3 regions of the Pseudomonas fjordensis genome follow, and region 2 is predicted to be linked to each of the others. Evidence: predicted binding sites of a transcription regulator. Region 2 holds the regulator's gene; each other region holds the start of a gene.
The links. Region 2 encodes sigma-54, which starts transcription at its own class of promoters, with help from an activator protein. Its sites were predicted from a motif close to ANTGGCATNNANNTTGCTNT; they were not measured.
Positions count from the first base shown of each region.

Region 1: a site for sigma-54 is predicted at 3,666-3,685, ahead of flgB (flagellar basal body rod protein FlgB). Genes of this name have one in related genera too.
Region 3: a site for sigma-54 is predicted at 3,536-3,555, ahead of ACWHXD_RS22755 (circularly permuted type 2 ATP-grasp protein). Genes of this name have one in related genera too.

Region 1 covers NZ_OZ336860.1:5,067,486-5,073,481, forward strand. The annotation lists gene ACWHXD_RS23070 (hypothetical protein) at 1-507, opposite strand, end outside; gene flgE (flagellar hook protein FlgE) at 685-1,995, opposite strand; gene flgD (flagellar hook assembly protein FlgD) at 2,027-2,752, opposite strand; gene flgC (flagellar basal body rod protein FlgC) at 2,769-3,212, opposite strand; gene flgB (flagellar basal body rod protein FlgB) at 3,216-3,623, opposite strand; gene cheR (protein-glutamate O-methyltransferase CheR) at 3,932-4,759, opposite strand; gene ACWHXD_RS23100 (chemotaxis protein CheV) at 4,802-5,734, opposite strand; gene flgA (flagellar basal body P-ring formation chaperone FlgA) at 5,809-5,996, shown strand, end outside.
Region 2 covers NZ_OZ336860.1:1,118,204-1,124,199, reverse strand. The annotation lists gene lptC (LPS export ABC transporter periplasmic protein LptC) at 1-305, shown strand, start outside; gene lptA (lipopolysaccharide transport periplasmic protein LptA) at 292-825, shown strand; gene lptB (LPS export ABC transporter ATP-binding protein) at 825-1,550, shown strand; gene ACWHXD_RS05020 (RNA polymerase factor sigma-54) at 1,735-3,228, shown strand; gene hpf (ribosome hibernation-promoting factor, HPF/YfiA family) at 3,304-3,609, shown strand; gene ptsN (PTS IIA-like nitrogen regulatory protein PtsN) at 3,620-4,084, shown strand; gene rapZ (RNase adapter RapZ) at 4,087-4,944, shown strand; gene ACWHXD_RS05000 (HPr family phosphocarrier protein) at 4,961-5,233, shown strand; gene ACWHXD_RS04995 (ZIP family metal transporter) at 5,355-5,996, opposite strand, start outside.
Region 3 covers NZ_OZ336860.1:4,996,743-5,002,738, forward strand. The annotation lists gene ACWHXD_RS22740 (c-type cytochrome) at 1-214, shown strand, start outside; gene ACWHXD_RS22745 (transglutaminase family protein) at 360-1,142, opposite strand; gene ACWHXD_RS22750 (alpha-E domain-containing protein) at 1,139-2,089, opposite strand; gene ACWHXD_RS22755 (circularly permuted type 2 ATP-grasp protein) at 2,094-3,503, opposite strand; gene ACWHXD_RS22760 (ribonuclease E inhibitor RraB) at 3,949-4,290, opposite strand; gene ACWHXD_RS22765 (hypothetical protein) at 4,504-4,740, opposite strand; gene ACWHXD_RS22770 (START domain-containing protein) at 4,844-5,449, opposite strand; gene ACWHXD_RS22775 (YkgJ family cysteine cluster protein) at 5,491-5,745, opposite strand; gene ACWHXD_RS22780 (translation initiation factor 2) at 5,908-5,996, opposite strand, start outside.

The DNA of each region.
Region 1 (5,996 bases), 3.9 Mb from region 2:
CTTGTAGTTGAAGTGCTTGGAGCCTTCGGTAATCGGCAGATTACTCATGGGCTCACTGGGCCCGAAATTGCCGGGGCTTGGCCTGCCACCACCGCCTCCGCCACCTCCCCCACCTGGCGACGGGCCAGGAGAAGGTGGCGAAGGTTTGGGTGATGTATCGTCGGTTTCCGGAAACCATTCCCTCATCAGACGCCGCAGCATCTCCAGCCACGAGACGTCCGCCTTCGCGATCAACTCCTGCATGATCTCCTTGAATTTTTCGTCACCCAGTTCTTCGCGCTTCTCGTTCAACTGGTCACGAAGGTATTGGACGGTCTGGCTCTTGGATGTTTTCTCGGCATCCCTCAGTTGATCGAGCAGTTGCCTGACCGACTCAGCATCAGAGGACTTGCCTCCCCCGGGTTCATCCGACTGACTTTTGCGTCCGTATACACCGGCGCTGAAATCACTCGGGACAAACCAATGGCTGCCTGCTGTTGCCCCTTCCCACTGCTTGTACATCGCCATGCCTCTCTCCCGCTGGTCGATGGGCGACAGGCGCCCGTGCCCCGTGCGTGGCGCAATGGGCGCTGGGCGTTCCAGCAGCAAGGCGAGATGAAACAGGCGGTAAACTATTAACGCGCGCGCACAAAAAAGCCCCTCGATCGAGGGGCCTTTTTGTGTGCGGGTATTAGCGCGGTGGCATCAGGTCATCTGAATGATGGTCTGCATGATAGTGCTTTGGGTGGAGATGGTCTTGGCGTTCGCCTGGTAGTTGCTCTGGGCCTTGATCAGGTCAACCAGCTCGCTGGTCAGATTGACGTTGGAATTCTCCAGGGAGTTGGCCACGATCGAACCCAGGGTACCGGCTTGCGGGTTGTCATAACCCGGCTGGCCCGAGGCGAAGGTCTCTTTCCAGGTGGTCGCACCGGCTGGCTGCAGGCCCTGCTCGTTGTTGAAGCTGGCCAGGGAGATCTGGCCGATAGCCTTGCTCTGCTGGTTGCTGAAAGTGGCGAACAGGACGCCGCTGCCGTCGATCTTCAGGCCGGTGATCTGGCCGGTGGCATAGCCATCGGTGACCGGCGGGTTACGGTAGGTGGCCGAGTTGTACTGGGTAATGTTGGCCATGTTGATGGCGATACCACCCGGGTTGGCATCTGCACCGTTAGCCTTCCATACGCCGTCAGTCACCTTGCCGGGAACCCAGCCGGCAACGGTCAGGGTCTTGTCGGACACACCATTGGTGACGACGGTAGTCAGATTGCCAGCGCCGTCAAAGGTCAATGTCGACGGCACAGGTGGCGTCGAAGGGGTGCCGGTCGGTGCCGAACCATCAGGGTTACGACCGTCGATCAGGGTATAGGCATTCCACTTGTTGCCGTCGGTTTTCACCAGGTACTGCACCATCGGGTGCGCGTTACCTTGGGAGTCGTACAAGGTGGTGCTGTACTGGGTAGTGAAGGTGTCGGTCTTGGTTGGATCAAACGGCTTGGCCGCCTGGTCGATCACCGGCTCCGAGGAGTTCAGGTTGCTGGTGGAGTCGACCTTGGTGGACGCTTTGGGTGGCAGGTTCGCCAGGTTCAGTTGCAGGTCGACCAAGCCACCCTTGCTGATCTTGCCATTATCGTCCGCGGCATACCCTTGCAAGCGGGAAGTGCCGGTGTTGTTGGTGATGTAGCCGTCCTTGTCCGCACGGAAAGCGCCGCTACGGGTGTACTCCAGCGAACCGTCGCTGCCCTTCTGTACGAAGAAGCCACCGCCCTGGATCGCCATGTCGAGGATGCCACCGCTGCCGTTGACGTCGCCCTGGGTGAACTGCTGGGACACCGCCGCCAGGTTCACACCGTTGCCGATGCTGTTCTGGCCAGTGCCCAGCTTGGAAGCCGCGTAGATATCGGCGAATTCCGCACGGGATGACTTGAAGCCAGTGGTCGCGACGTTGGCGATGTTGTTGCCGGTCACGTCCAGTTGTTTGTTGGCCGCATAGAGGCCGCTAAGGCCGATATTAAAAGACATGTTTCTCTCCCTCTGCCGTATTTAGCCGGCTCTATGTACCGATAGTCTGAATTTGCGACAGCTTGACGCTGCCCATGCCACCTGCAAGGTTGAGCAGCATTTCGCCGCCGGTCTTGCTCAGGGTCACGCTGGTGACCGTGGCGGGCAGCGAAGTGGTCAAGGCCACTGCGTCGCCTTTGTCGTTCTTGGTGGTGGCGTTAAAGGTGTAGGTGCCCGCTGGGGCGACCTCGCCCTTGTCGTTCTTGCCATCCCAGATAAAGCTCTGGGTACCGGCACTCTGGGCGCCCATGTCAACGGTGCGCACCACATTGCCGTCTTTGTCGGTGATCTTGACGGAGACATTGCCCACCGCCGAGGTTACTGCCACCGAACCGGTCATGCTCTTGCTGGTATCCACCATGGCCTTGTCGGTCTGGATGATGATCGAGCGCCCCACCAGCGACGAAGCCTGCAGCGCCTGCGACGAGCTAAAGTTGCTGGAGATGTTGTTCACCGAGTCGTTCAGGGTGTTGATGCCTTCCAGGCTGCTGAACTGTGCTAGCTGCGCGACGAACGCGCCGTTGTCCTGGGGCGACAGCGGGTTCTGGTTTTTCAGTTGGGTGACGAGCAGTTGCAGGAACGCATCCTTGCCCAGCGACTGGTTGCCCGTCGCCGTCTTGGAAGCGTCGCTGACGCTGCTGTTGTTCGTCGCGGTCTTGACCTTGGAATTGAAAAGGTCCTGAACCGCCGTGTTGTTTGACGTATCAACGATGGCCATTATTTGGCGCCCCTTATCACTGACCCAGGGTCAGAACCTTCTGCATCATGGTTTTGGCGGTGTTCATCATTTCCGCGTTGGTCTGGAACGAGCGACTGGCGGAGATCATGTCAGCCATTTCCTCGACCACGTTGACGTTGGGGTAGTAGACGTAGCCCTTTTCGTTCGCGGCCGGGTGGTTGGGCTCGTAACGGGCCTCCAGGTTGCTCTGGTCTTCGACCACGCCCAACACCTGCACACCGGAGCCGGCGGCGTCCTGGTTCTGGAACAACGAATCGCTGCCGCTTGCCTGCCCCCCTTGGAACATGGTGGCGAACACCGGGTGGCGGGCGCGATAGGTCTGGTCAATGCTCGAGGAGACGGTTTCGGCGTTGGCGATGTTACTGGCGACGGTGTTCAAACGCGTGGTCTGCGCGCTCATGCCACTGCCGGCAATATTGAAAACACTGGACAGGGACATGGCTTACTCTCCACGCAGGGCTGACATCAGCCCTTTGAATTTGCTGTTGAGCAGGGTGAAGCTGGCCTGGAAGTTCACCGAGTTTTCGGCGTAGTTCGATTGCTCCAGCTGGGCGTCGACGGTGTTCTGGTCGATCGACGGCTGCATCGGTGTGCGATACAGCAGCGACTCGTCACCCTTGCTCAGGCCTTGCGCTTCAATATGACGGCTGTTGGTCATATTCAAGGCGAAGGTGCCGTTCTTGGTCTTGTCCTGTTGTGCGGCGAGCACAGCGGAGAAGTCCAAGTCCCGAGCCTTGTAGTTCGGGGTGTCGGCATTGGCAATGTTGTTGGCCAGGACTTCGGCACGCTGGGCGCGGAAGCCCAGGGCTTGTTCGTGGATACCGAGCGCTTTATCGAAGCTGATGCTCATGGCGGAAACCTTTAGGCTGACCTGCTGTTCGTTAGCAGGGTTATAGCAAGGTGCATGCCAATCTTGCGGGAGCCCGTATATCAAGGGTTTCGAGGGGAGTTGCCGGCGACTCTGCCAGAAAAGCGGCAAGCGATTTCCGCGTAGTGCCATTAAAGCGGCAATCGGCAGTTGCCGCTTTCAGTAGGGCTGGCGCATAACAAATGTGGGAGCGGGCTTGCTCGCGAATGCGGTGGGTCAGCCAATTTATCTCTGGCTGACAGAACGCATTCGCGAGCAAGCCCGCTCCCACATTTTTGATCGCGTGCGGCTTACTTGGCCTGGTAGATGATCCCAGGGCTGCATTGCACCATCTGGAAGTGATCCGGCAGCCCATTGAGCGCCTCGGAAGCACCGAGGAACAGATACCCTCCGCGCTTGAGGGTGCCGTGGATGCGCAACAGGATGTCTTTCTTCACTTCAGCCGAGAAATAGATCAGCACGTTGCGGCAGAACACCATGTCGAACTTGCCCAGGCTGGCGTAGCTGTCGAGCAGGTTGAACGAGCGAAATTCGACGCGGTTCTTGATCGGCGCCTTGATCGCCCAACGCCCTGCCCCTTTGGGATCGAAGTAGCGTTGCAGCCGTTCCTGGGACAACCCTCGGCCCAGCGCCAGGCTGTCGTACTCACCGGTCTTGCAGTTGGTGAGCATGGTGCCGGACAAGTCCGTGGCCACAATTTGCGCGCCGGCTTTCAACTGGCCCATGTTGGTCCGCTCGAACTCGTCGATGGACATCGAGATCGAGTACGGCTCCTGCCCCGAAGAACAGGCCGCCGACCAGATACGCAGGCGCTGGCCCGGGCTGGCCTTGATGGCTTCCGGCAACACTTTGTTCTTGAGCACTTCAAAGGGATAGGTATCGCGAAACCATAAGGTTTCGTTGGTGGTCATGGCATCGACCACCATTTCCTTGAGCCCACTGCGCGGCTGACCCTGGATCCGCTGGACCAACTCACCCAGGGATTTGATGCCCTGCTGTTCCATCAGCTTGTTGAGGCGGCTGGATACCAGGTACTGCTTGTTTTCACCGAGCAATATGCCACAGGCTTTTTCCAGGAAGACCCGGAACTGTTCGAAATCCAAATTACCCGTAGACAATGATGCCGCCTCTTAAATCGTGTGACCGCCAGGGGACATCCCCTAGCCGTGATCTGCTGCCTTGATCCGGTCGACTACCCGGGATGCGAGGTCATCAGGACGGAATTTGGCAAGAAAGTCATCCGCACCGACCTTCTTGACCATTGCCTGATTGAATACCCCCGACAACGAAGTATGCAGGATGATATGCAATTTTTGCATGCGTGGATCGTTACGTATCTCGGCCGTGAGCGTGTAGCCATCCATTTCCGGCATCTCGATGTCAGAGATCATCATCAAGAATTCTTCTTCAGGCTTCTTGCCTTCGTCCGCCAGCTTGCGCAGGTAATCCAGGGCTTGGCGCCCGTCATTGAGGGCTACCACCTCCACCCCGACGGTTTGCAGGCAACGTGTGACCTGCTTGCGCGCCACGGAAGAGTCGTCCACGGTCAACACGCGCAGCGAAACCGCCTTGTGTGCCGTTTCGGCATCCACCACACCGACGGAAATAGTTTCCGAGGTGGGGGCCACTTCGGCGAGGATCTTCTCCACGTCGATGATTTCCACCAACTGGTTATCGACCCGCGTCACCGCCGTCAGGTAGTGATCGCGCCCGGTGCCCTTGGGCGGCGGATGGATCTCTTCCCAGTTCATATTGACGATGCGCTCCACCGAGCGCACCAGGAAACCCTGGGTCTTGGTGTTGTATTCGGTGATGATCACGAAAGGGTTCTGACGGTCTTGCAAACCCGCAGCCCCCGTGGCCATTGCCAGGTCAAGAATCGGAATGGTCGCGCCACGAATGTTGGCCACGCCACACACTACCGGACTGGACTTGGGCATGATCGTCAATTTGGGACATTGCAGCACTTCACGCACTTTAAACACGTTGATGCCATACAACTGATTGCCATCCAGGCGGAAAAGCAACAACTCCAGGCGATTCTGCCCTACCAGCTGTGTGCGCTGGTTTACTGAATCCATTACACCTGCCATGCCCAGACTCCTAAATCCTAGGGGTACGACGCGTACCCAACACTAAACGGCACGAGCTTTGCTATTTACTGAGTATGGATATTAAAACGACAGTTTCCCGACACCCTGGCCGCTCACGCTCACGCTCACGCTACCGCAGACTGCTCTGCGCCGCGATGGCGCTGCTTGTCTCGGGCCTGGGCGTCACGGCCCGCGCCGACAACGTTACCCTGCCTGATCTACTTATCGGCGTCACCCAAGGCTTTCTTGAGTTCACTGTAGA
Region 2 (5,996 bases):
TGTATCGCGGCACCGAATTTCCCTGGCACGTCACCAGCAAGCGTGGCGAGGTGAACCCGGACGGCACCGAAGTTGAACTGATCGACTCGGTTCGCGTCGCACGTACAGACGCGCAGAACCGCGATACCATCATTACCAGCAGTCGCATGACCGTATTCCCACAGAAGCAATATGCGCAGACCGAGCAAGACGTTAGAATCGACGGCGCTGGCGGTGTATCGACTGGCAAGGGAATGAAAGCGTATTTGAAAGAAAGCAGGATACACCTGCTATCGAACGTAAGAGGACAGTATGAGGCTCGTTAAAACCCTCCCTATTTTGCTCGGTCTGGGCGCAGCACTGGGAAGCGTGAGCGCCTGGGCTCTGCCGAACGATAGCCAGCAACCGATCCACATCTCGGCTGACGATGCACAGCTCGATGACAAGCAAGGTGTGGCCACCTATACCGGCGGCGTGATCATCACCCAGGGCTCGATGAAGATTACCGGCAACACGGTGACCCTGACGCGTACCAAGACCGGCGATATCGATGTGGTGACGTCGGTGGGCAACCTGGCTTATTTCGAGCAGAAGCAGTCCGCCACCGACACCGGCCCGATGAAGGGCTACGGTAAGACCATCCAGTATCACGCCCAGCAGAATCGTATCGTGCTGATCGACCAGGCCAAGGTACTTAGCCCCGACGGCAACTCGACCGAAGGTGAAAAAATCACCTATGACACCGTCAAGCAGATCGCCAACGCCGGTCGCGCCAACGGCAACAAGGTCACCGCACCGCGCCCGCGCATCGACATGGTTATCCAGCCGAAGAAGAAGGCCGAGTAATGGCAACCCTGAAAGCCCAGCACCTGGCCAAGGCCTATAAAAGCCGCCACGTGGTACGCGATGTCAGCCTGTCGATCGACAGCGGCCAGATCGTCGGTTTGCTCGGCCCTAACGGTGCCGGCAAAACCACCTGCTTCTATATGATCGTCGGGCTGGTCCAGGCAGACCAGGGTCGCGTATTGATCGACGACCTGGACGTCAGCCACCAACCCATGCACGGTCGCGCACGGGCAGGTATCGGCTATCTCCCCCAGGAGGCGTCGATCTTCCGCAAACTGTCGGTGGCCGACAACATCATGGCGATCCTCGAGACCCGCAAGGAACTCGATCGCGATGGCCGCCGCCAAGAGCTGGAAAGCCTGCTGCAGGAATTCCACATCAACCATATTCGCGACAACCTCGGCATGAGCTTGTCCGGTGGTGAACGTCGTCGCGTGGAAATCGCCCGCGCCCTGGCGACCGCGCCGAAATTCATCCTGCTGGATGAACCCTTTGCCGGTGTCGACCCGATTTCGGTGGGTGATATCAAGCAGATCATCCATCACCTCAAGGCCAAGGGCATTGGGGTGCTGATCACGGACCACAACGTGCGCGAGACCCTCGATATCTGCGAGACCGCTTATATCGTCAACGATGGCCAACTGATTGCCGAAGGCGATGCCGAGACGATCCTGGCTAACGAGCTGGTGAAGGAAGTGTACCTGGGTCACGAGTTCCGCCTGTAAACACAGGGGTATCGCGCTTTTCCCTGGAGCGCGCGGGAGTCAATGGAAACCTCGGTTTTTTTATTGTTACCGCGCTCTAGGCAAAGGCCCCGAGATCAGGCATATAATTTGCTTATGTTTGGCGCTCACGCGCCCTGTCGTGGATGGCGCATTGCGCCGGCGAATAAGGTGTTAAGCCCCTGCCATGAAACCATCGCTAGTCCTGAGAATGGGCCAGCAGCTGACGATGACACCGCAGCTGCAACAGGCCATCCGCCTGCTCCAATTGTCGACCCTGGACCTGCAACAGGAAATCCAGGAGGCCCTGGAGTCCAATCCGATGCTCGAACGCCAGGAAGAAGGCGACGACTTCGACAACGCAGATCCGCTGGCCGACAACATCGAGCAAAAACCCAATCCCGACGTGCAGGAACCCTCCTATCAGGAAACCGCCCCGACGGTGGATAACCTGGAGGAAGGCGACTGGAACGAACGCATTCCCAACGAGCTTCCCGTGGACACCGCGTGGGAAGACGTCTACCAGACCAGCGCCAGCAGCCTGCCGAGCAACGATGATGACGAGTGGGACTTCACCACCCGCACGTCGGTGGGTGAGAGCCTGCAGAGCCACTTGTTGTGGCAACTGAACCTGGCGCCGATGTCCGATACCGATCGTCTGATCGCGGTCACCCTGATCGATTGCATCAACAACCAAGGCTACCTGGACGAAACCCTCGACGAGATCCTCGAGGCCTTCGACCCGGAACTGGACATCGAACTGGACGAAATCGAAGCCGTCCTGCACCGCATCCAGCAATTCGAACCCGCCGGCATCGGTGCCCGTACACTCAGCGAGTGCCTGTTGCTGCAACTGCGCCAACTGCCCGCCAAGACGCCATGGCTCACCGAAGCGCAACGCCTGGTCAGTGATTACATCGACCTGTTGGGCAGTCGTGACTACAGCCAACTGATGCGCCGCATGAAGCTCAAGGAAGATGACTTGCGCCAGGTCATCGAGCTGGTGCAAAGCCTCAACCCGCGTCCGGGCTCGCAGATCGAATCCAGCGAAGCCGAATACGTGGTCCCCGACGTCATCGTGCGCAAGGACAACGAGCGCTGGCTGGTGGAGCTGAACCAGGAGTCGGTACCGCGCCTGCGGGTCAACCCGCAATACGCAGGTTTTGTGCGCCGCGCTGACACCAGCGCCGACAACACCTTCATGCGCAACCAGTTGCAGGAAGCGCGGTGGTTCATCAAGAGCCTGCAAAGCCGCAACGAAACCCTGATGAAAGTCGCGACGCAAATCGTCGAACACCAGCGCGGTTTCCTGGAATACGGCGACGAGGCCATGAAGCCTCTAGTGCTGCACGACATCGCCGAAGCCGTTGGCATGCATGAATCGACGATTTCGCGGGTCACCACGCAGAAATTCATGCATACCCCACGGGGTATTTATGAGCTGAAATACTTTTTCTCCAGCCACGTCAGCACTTCCGAGGGCGGCGAATGCTCGTCCACGGCGATCCGCGCGATCATCAAAAAACTGGTTGCCGCGGAAAATCAGAAAAAGCCGTTGAGTGACAGCAAGATCGCTGGTTTACTGGAGGCACAAGGCATTCAGGTCGCCCGTCGAACCGTCGCCAAGTACCGCGAGTCCCTAGGGATCGCGCCTTCCAGCGAGCGTAAGCGTTTGATGTGACGGGCGGGCCACAGCGTTCCAGTGGTGGGTATTCCTGCCCACCGCTTTATGCACTGGCAACGAAGGAGAAGCTGTATGCAAGTCAACATCAGTGGACACCAGCTGGAAGTCACCAAGCCCCTGCGTGAATACACCGAGAGCAAACTGAACAAGCTTGCGGGGCATTTTGACAAGATCACCAACGTGCAGGTCATCATGGAGGTCGATAAGCTCAAGCAGAAAATCGAGGCCACCCTGCACGTACCGAATGCCAAGCTCGTCGCCAATGCGGAACATGAAGACATGTACGCGGCAATCGACTCGCTCTACGACAAGCTCGACCGCCAACTCATAAAGCATAAGGAAAAGAATCTGCACCTGATGCAAGGTACAGGTCGTTAACTCTCCCCCCATGATCCGACTTGAAACCATCCTGACCCCCGGCCGTTCCCTCGTGAACGTGCCGGGCGGCAGTAAAAAGCGCGCCCTTGAACAAATTGCCAACCTGATCAGCAGCCAAGTGCCTGAGCTGGAGATGCAAGATGTTTTCGAAGCTCTGATTGCTCGTGAAAAACTCGGCTCGACCGGTTTTGGCAACGGCATCGCCATTCCTCACTGCCGCCTCGAAGGCTGCGATACCCCGGTCAGCGCGCTGCTGCACCTGGAAAAACCCATCGACTTCGACGCCATCGACGGTGCCCCGGTTGACCTGCTGTTCGTTCTGCTGGTCCCGCAAGCCGCCACCGATGCGCACCTGGAACTGCTCCGGCAGATCGCCAGCATGCTGGACCGCAAGGATGTACGCGACAAACTGCGCAGCGCCTCCAGCAATGAAGCGTTGTACCAAGTTGTCCTGGATGAACAAAACGGGCAGTAATCATGCGTTTGATCATCGTCAGCGGTCGCTCCGGCTCCGGTAAGAGCACCGCCCTCAATGTGCTTGAGGACAACGGCTTCTATTGCATCGACAACCTGCCGGCCGGCCTGCTGCCAGAGCTGGCGGAACGTGCATTGATCCATACCGAATTGGCACAGCCACTGGTGGCTGTCTCGATTGATGCGCGCAACCTGCCCAGCCACCTTTCGCGGTTCCCGGAACTGCTGGAAGAAGTGCGCGCCAAGCACATTCATTGCGACGTGCTGTACCTGGATGCAGACGAAGAAACCCTGCTCAAGCGGTTCTCCGAAACCCGTCGACGTCACCCCCTCAGCAGTGCCAACCGCTCTCTGGCCGAAGCCATCGAGGACGAGACCAAACTGCTGGGGCCGATCATTGACCTGGCCGACCTGAAGATCAACACCACCAACCTGAACCTGTATCAGTTGCGCGATGCGATCAAGCTGCGCCTGCTGAACCAGCCTGAGCCGGGGACGGCGTTCCTGGTCGAGTCTTTTGGCTTCAAGCGCGGCATGCCGGTAGACGCCGACCTGGTGTTCGACGTGCGCTGCCTGCCCAACCCTTACTGGAAGCCGGAACTGCGCGATCAGTCGGGGTTGGACCAGCCTGTGGTCGACTACCTGGCCGCGCAACCGGACGTAGAAGAGATGTTCCAGGACATCTCCAGCTACCTGCTCAAATGGTTGCCGCGCTTTGCCGCCAGCAATCGGGCCTATGTCACCATTGCCATTGGCTGCACCGGTGGCCACCACCGCTCGGTCTATTTGACTGAACGACTGGGCCAGGTGCTGCAACAAACCCTCAAGAACGTCCAGGTTCGCCACCGCGACCTAAGCTGAAAGGAACACCACTGCGATGCCGGCTCGGGAAATTGAAATCATCAACAAGCTGGGCCTGCACGCCCGGGCGTCGGCTAAGTTCGTCGGCGTAGCTGGGCAGTTCCCCTGCCAGATCCGTGCAGGGCGCACGCCAGAGTCCATGGTCGATGGCAAAAGCATCATGGCGATGATGATGTTGGCGGCCGGCAAAGGCACCAAGATCCACCTGAGCACCGAAGGCGAGCAAGAAGACGAAGCAATGGCCGCACTGGTCGAGTTGATTAACAACTACTTCGACGAAGGCGAATAACCCCTACTGTAGGAGCGAGCTTGCTCGCGAAAAACGTCAACGATACGCGGGCATCCTGGTTTAACGCAGTGCTCTCAGGTTTTTCGCGAGCAAGCTCGCTCCTACATAGATAAAGCCATCCTCAGCCCAACGCCGTATCCATCACCATCATCAGGCAAAACCCGAGGCACAGCCCAAGGCTGGCGAGCTTTTCATGACCATTGCGGCGCGACTCGGGGATGACTTCATGAGTCACCACCAGCAACATGGCCCCAGCGGCCAGCGCCAGACCCAACGGCAACAACACTTCGGCAAGGCTCACCAGCCATGCGCAGAGCACCGCAAATACCGGTTCAACCAAGCCTGATGCAGCGCCAATCAGGAAGGCCTTGGCCCTCGACATTCCCGCTCCAGCCAATACCAGCGCAATCACCAGCCCTTCGGGGACATCCTGCAATGCAATGCCCATGGCGAGGCTGTCGGCATCCGCCATGCCTCCGCCCGCAGAGACACCCACGGCCATGCCTTCCGGGATGTTGTGCGCAATGATGGCAAACACGAATAACCAAATACGCGGCGGGATAACCGGTTTATCCGGTGTACCCACCAGCATTTCCGGGCTGGCGCCAGAGACCTTGCGGTCCACCAGGTAAAGGCCGAACGCTCCGAGCATGATGCCGAAGCTGATCAGGCCACCGGCGCCCCAGGGCGACAGCCCCAGGCTTTCAGCAGCAGCGATACCCGGCACGACCAGGGAAAACGCGGTCGCCGCCAGCATCACACC
Region 3 (5,996 bases), 3.9 Mb from region 2:
TGCCCAGATGGGCCCGGACCTGAATGTGCCCTACAACCCCACCGAGTATTTCAGCGGGGATTTCCTCAAGCGTTATATCCGCGATCCGCAAAGCCTGAGGCATTGGCCACAGGCGAAGATGCCGGCGTTTACAGCCAGTGTATTGCCAGACAATGAGTTGGATTTGCTGGTGGGGTACCTGCGGCATATGGCGGGCCGCAAACAGCAACCTTGAGCCTGCGCTGTATCGATCGTTCCCACGCTCCGCGTGGGAACGCCTCTTGTGACGCTCTGCGTCACGCTTTGGGACGCGGAGCGTCCTCGGCTGCATTCCCACGCAGAGCGTGGGAACGATCAAGCAACGCAGAGCGCGGGGGCGATCATTGCTGCGGCGCCACGAATACCTTGGCATGCATCTGCTCATGCCCACCGCCACGGCGCATGCCGCGTACCGGGCAGGCGTCGAGGTAGTCCAGGCCCACGGCCAGCTTCAAGTGCCGCTCCGGCCGCGCCAGTTGGTTGGTTACGTCAAAGCTGTACCAGGCGTCATCCAGCCAGGCTTCGGCCCAGGCATGGCTGGCCAGGTGCGTGCTGTCTTCGGTGTACAGATACCCCGACACATACCGCGCGGGGATCCCCAGGCTGCGGGCGCAGGCCAGGAACGCATGGGTGTGGTCCTGGCACACCCCGGCGGCACCTGCAAAGGCCTGGGCGGCGCAGGTATCGACGTCGGTCGCGCCAGGGGTGTAGGCCATGGTGTGGTTAAGCGCCAGCATCAGGTCGATAAGCGCCGTGCGGTCGCGACGCTGATGGCAGTGTTGTTCGGCAAAGCCGCGCAGGGCGTCGTCGGGCTCGGTGAGGCGCGTGGCGCGCAGGAACGGGAAGGCAGACTGGCTTTCGTGTTCGGCCTCGCGCAACTCATCGATCTCCACCACGCCCCGGGCGCCAATGATGATGGCGTCATGGGGCTCGTCCAGGGTGAGCACATGCAAGATATTACCGAAAGGGTCCACCTGGGCCCGCACCGGGCGTGGCAGGTCGAGTTGCCAGCTCAGCACGTGCTGGCGCTCGCTGTCATGGGGTGTCAGGCGCAGGTACTGGATGCTGGCGCGCACCTGGTCTTCGTAGTGGTAGGTGGTGTCGTGGCTGATGGAGAGTCTCATGCCGCCTCCAGGTAGGAACTGTAGATGGCGTCGCCCAACTGGCGGACCAAGGGGATAAAGTCGGTCAGCCAGGCATGCAGGCCTTCCTCGAGGATTTCGTCGATGGCGGTAAAGCGCAGGCGCGCATCCATCTCGGCGGCCAGGCGCTGGGCCGGGCGGCCGTTGATGCCGGGCAGGCTGGCGAGGATCTGGTCGATCTCTTCGCTGCAAGCGCGCAGCGAACGCGGCACATCGGCGCGTAACAGCAGCAGCTCGGCCACTTGCCGAGCCCCCGGTGCATCGCGATAAATCTCGGTGTACGCCTCGAATGACGACAGGGCGCGCAGCAACGCACTCCATTGGTAATACGCGTGAGCCGTGCCATCGCTGACCGCCTCAGCCTGTTCGCCGGCCATTTCGTAGCGGGCATCCAGCAGGCGCAGGGTGTTATCGGCGCGCTCAATGAAGGTGCCCAAGCGAATAAAGCGGAAGGCATCGTTGCGCATGATGGTGCCGTAAGTGGCCCCGCGGAACAGGTGTGAACGCTCCTTGACCCACTCACAAAACCGGCTCATGCCGTAGTGGCTCAGCCCCTGCTGGGCGATATCGCGAATGTCCAGCCAGGTGGCGTTGATGTTTTCCCACATGTCGGCGGTGATGCGCCCACGCACCGCATGGGCGCTGGCTCTCGCGGCACCGAGGCAGCTGTAGATGCTGGCCGGGTTGGCCGCGTCCAGCGCAAAAAAATGCAGCAGGCGCTCGGCATGCAGTTCGCCATGAAGGGCGTGGTAATCCTCCAGCGTGCCGGTGATCAATAACGGCATGGCCAGTTCATGTAGGCCATCGCCGCGCCCGTCCTGGGGCATCAGCGACAGGGAATAGCTGACATCGAGCATGCGCGCGAGGTTTTCGGCGCGTTCCAGGTAGCGCGACATCCAGTACAAATCCGAGGCAGTTCTACTCAACATGGCATCAGTCCTCGACCACCCAGGTGTCTTTGGTTCCGCCGCCCTGGGACGAGTTGACCACCAGCGAGCCTTCGCGCAGCGCCACGCGGGTCAGGCCACCCGGTACCACGCGAGTCTCCTTGCCGGACAACACGAAGGGGCGCAGGTCGATGTGGCGCGGGGCGATGCCGTTTTCGACAAAGGTCGGGCACGTGGATAAACACAGGGTCGGCTGCGCGATATAAGCGTGTGGCTTGGCCTTGATACGCGCCCGGAACGCTTCGATTTCTGCGGTTGTAGACGCCGGGCCGACCAACATGCCGTAACCACCGGAGCCTTGGGTTTCCTTGACCACCAGGTCGGGCAGGTTGGCCAGTACGTGGGACAACTCGTCAGGCTTACGGCATTGGAAGGTCGGAACGTTCTGCAGGATCGGTTCTTCGTCGAGGTAGAAACGGATCATCTCGGTAACGAACGGGTAAACCGATTTATCGTCCGCGACTCCGGTGCCAATGGCATTGGCCAGCACCACATTGCCGCAACGGTAAGCAGCGAGCAGGCCGGGTACACCGAGCATGGAGTCCGGGTTGAAAGCCAGCGGGTCAAGGAACGCATCATCGAGGCGACGGTAGATCACATCGACAGCCTTGGGCCCGTCGGTGGTGCGCATGAATACACGGTCATCGCGCACAAACAAATCTGCGCCTTCGACCAACTCCACGCCCATCTCTCGGGCCAGGAAGGCATGTTCGAAGAACGCGCTGTTGAAACGCCCGGGCGTCAATACCACCACACTGGGGTTATCCAGGGGGCTGGCGCTTTTGAGGGTGTCGAGCAGCAGGTTGGGGTAATGGTCGATGGGTGCGATGCGCTGGGCCGCGAACAGTTCGGGGAACAGCCGCATCATCATCTTGCGGTCTTCGAGCATGTAGCTGACACCGCTGGGCGTGCGCAGGTTGTCTTCGAGCACGTAGTACGTGCCGTCGCCATCGCGTACGAGGTCGACCCCGGAGATGTGCGAATAGATATCGCGGTGCAAATCCAGGCCCTGCATTGCCAGTTGGTATTGTTCGTTGGCCAGTACCTGTTCGGCAGGAATGATGCCGGCCTTGATGATGCGTTGGTCGTGGTACAGGTCGGCGAGGAACAGGTTCAGCGCCTTGACCCGCTGGATGCAACCGCGCTCGACAATCCGCCATTCACTCGCCGGAATGCTGCGGGGGATGGTGTCGAAGGGGATCAGGCGCTCGGTGCCTTGTTCGTCCCCGTAGAGGGTGAAGGTGATGCCGGCGCGGTGGAACAGCAAATCGGCTTCACGCCGACGCTGAGCCAGCAGTTCGGCAGGGGTATCGGCCAGCCAACGGGCAAACTCGCGGTAATGGGGGCGAACCTGCCCTGCCCCATCGTACATTTCATCGTAATAAGTGCGGATCATGCCGTACTCCTTGTCACCCGGACGCAAGAACCTTCGCAAGGCCCGTGCCAGCGGCATAAACACTTAATAATCAATCAGTTAAATAATCCCAGCGCAAGCAGCGCACCGTCCTGGTGCGCGCAGTTGCCTGGGGCAGACCGTGCGCTTCATTGCAATGCGGTCTTTGGCTATCAACAGCATAGTCAGAGTTGATTTCACTGCCCGCCTGCACATACGGATAATCGCCCACATCGGTTGAACAGGACACGTCCTACAGCCAAACCCTTTGCACATTCAGTAACGTGTTAATTCGTGTACTGATGCCTCTTCAGTCTTCCCTTTCCGCCACCCTATCCGGGTGGCTTTTTTTTGCGCGTAAAACGGCAGTTCCCTTTGCGATGACCGCCCAAACAAAATCGGCCGACCCAAAGGTCAGCCGATACGCTGTGCTGCTCATAAATACCAACTACATGGGTAACCCACGCACCTCCTGCTTGACGCCCCATCCCTCGATAATCCCACCCAGGGGCTCCACCACTGCCTCAAAGTCTTGCTCGAAATCTCCTATGCCGTCGTAGGTTGCGAACATGATTTTGCTCAGTTCCAGGTACCAGGCGCCATCGTCGCGCGCGCTGACCTGGGCATTGAGGGACTCCCCACGAAATCGACCCGCAGCCCTGCGCGCCCGTTCCTCATCCGGGAAAATGGCGTAGAACTCGATGGGGTGAAAACGCGAGAAATCAAAGCCGCCTTCTTTCATGCGGCGCAGTACGTTGGTGCTGATGTCTTCTTGATAGGCTGTGCTCATGAAACGTCCTCCTCAAACCGATGGATAGACTTTCCGTGCTTCCTGAAGCCCCGCGCCCTGCTGGCGCGGGCACCACGGCATAACAACGCCGCAGGAAAACAAGCATGTAGCTGACAAGACCAGACCTTAGCGATTCATTCGCTGATCTCGATTGCAGAGTAGCGCGAAGCTATCACCTCCACCAGAGGTGCTCGTGTGGCGTGTGAAAAATGTTTAGACGGAGGGAGAAATATCGAGAATCTGGATACTGTTCTGATCTTTGAGAATCTTGACCGTCGGCTCGGGTTTACGGCCTTCCAGGTCATTGAGATCGAGTTCGGCAGCAATCGGCACCAGCTTCGCACGAATCATATGCGCAGCGTCTTCGAGGCTGGGCTTTTGTTCGCAGGTGAACTGCTGCACGGACTTTTCACCGTGATCATCAACGAAGGTAATTTGCCACGTTTGCATCGGTGCCTCCTCGATAAAACCCATAGGTGGGCTTACAAGTATCTGGACCTTGGCGGCGCGCAAAACGTTCCGCTCAAGCCCGGAGGCACCGGATCAACTGCACTTATTTTTCAGCGTGTTCTTTCAAGGCTTTCAAGGTGTTGAACGGCGCGTCCACCACGAACTTGTTGGCCAACCACGAAGGTACGCTGCCGCCTGGCTCGGTGTGTACCTGGTAGGTGACTTCGGTCTGGTTATCGCCCTTTGGCACCAGTTTCCAGAAACCCTCCACCTGGGCGACCCGCACGTAGCCTTTTGCTTCGGGCTTGTAGGTCGGCACACCTTCCAGTTTGCGCGTGACGGTGCCGTCTGCGGCTTTGGTGGTGGTGACGTGGATGTACGAGTCGCGGTCCGTCACGGGGAACGGCGCCTTGAACTGGGTGTAGGTCCAGGCCTCGTCGCCTTTCTTGTCGACGAGTTTCTGGGATTTGCATTCGTGGATCCATGCGCAAGCACCGGCCACATCTTCCTGCAGCGCCTGGACCTTGGCCAAAGGCGCCTTGATCAGAGTCACACCGCGATACGCCTTGTACTTGGAACCGGCAATCTCGCTCAGGGACACCTTGATACCGTCTTCGTCCTTGGCGACTTGCCAATCTTCAGCCTGGGCAGTGGCCGCAAACAACAGCGTAAAACCGCACAGCACAGCCACTCGTTTCAGCGAACCCATCATTGTATTCCTTATTGTTGAAGTTCCGATAGTAAAGCCCATCAAGCCGCCGTCATCTGTTCCCACCAGCCGATCAGCCGGATGGCATCGGCCTGGTCGTTGCCACAGACGTCGATATCCGCCTTGAAATCACTGCACACGGCGGGCCGCTGCGGTTGACCGAACAACTGGCACAGTTGTTCCGCCGACAGGTGCACGCAGCGAACGCCAGCGGGTTTGCCCAGGGGCATTCCCGGCAATGGTGAACTGATGGAGGGGGCAATGCAGCATGCGCCACAGCCTTCACGGCATTTCATGACCAGCAGGTCCTCGACGACTCAATAGGGATGGCCGGGCTAGAGTACGCCCTTAAACAGCCGTTTTAAAATGGCCCAACAGGGGTTTTTCGCACAAAACAAAAGTGACCGACCAGTCTGCGACAGATGGTCGGCGACTCGGGTCACCTGAGCTCAGAAAGTTTATTGCTTGAATTCGAAATCCAGCGCAGCGCCTTCAACATCACGGCGCTCTTCGTTACGCAGTTGCAGCTTCATCTCATTGCTGAGCA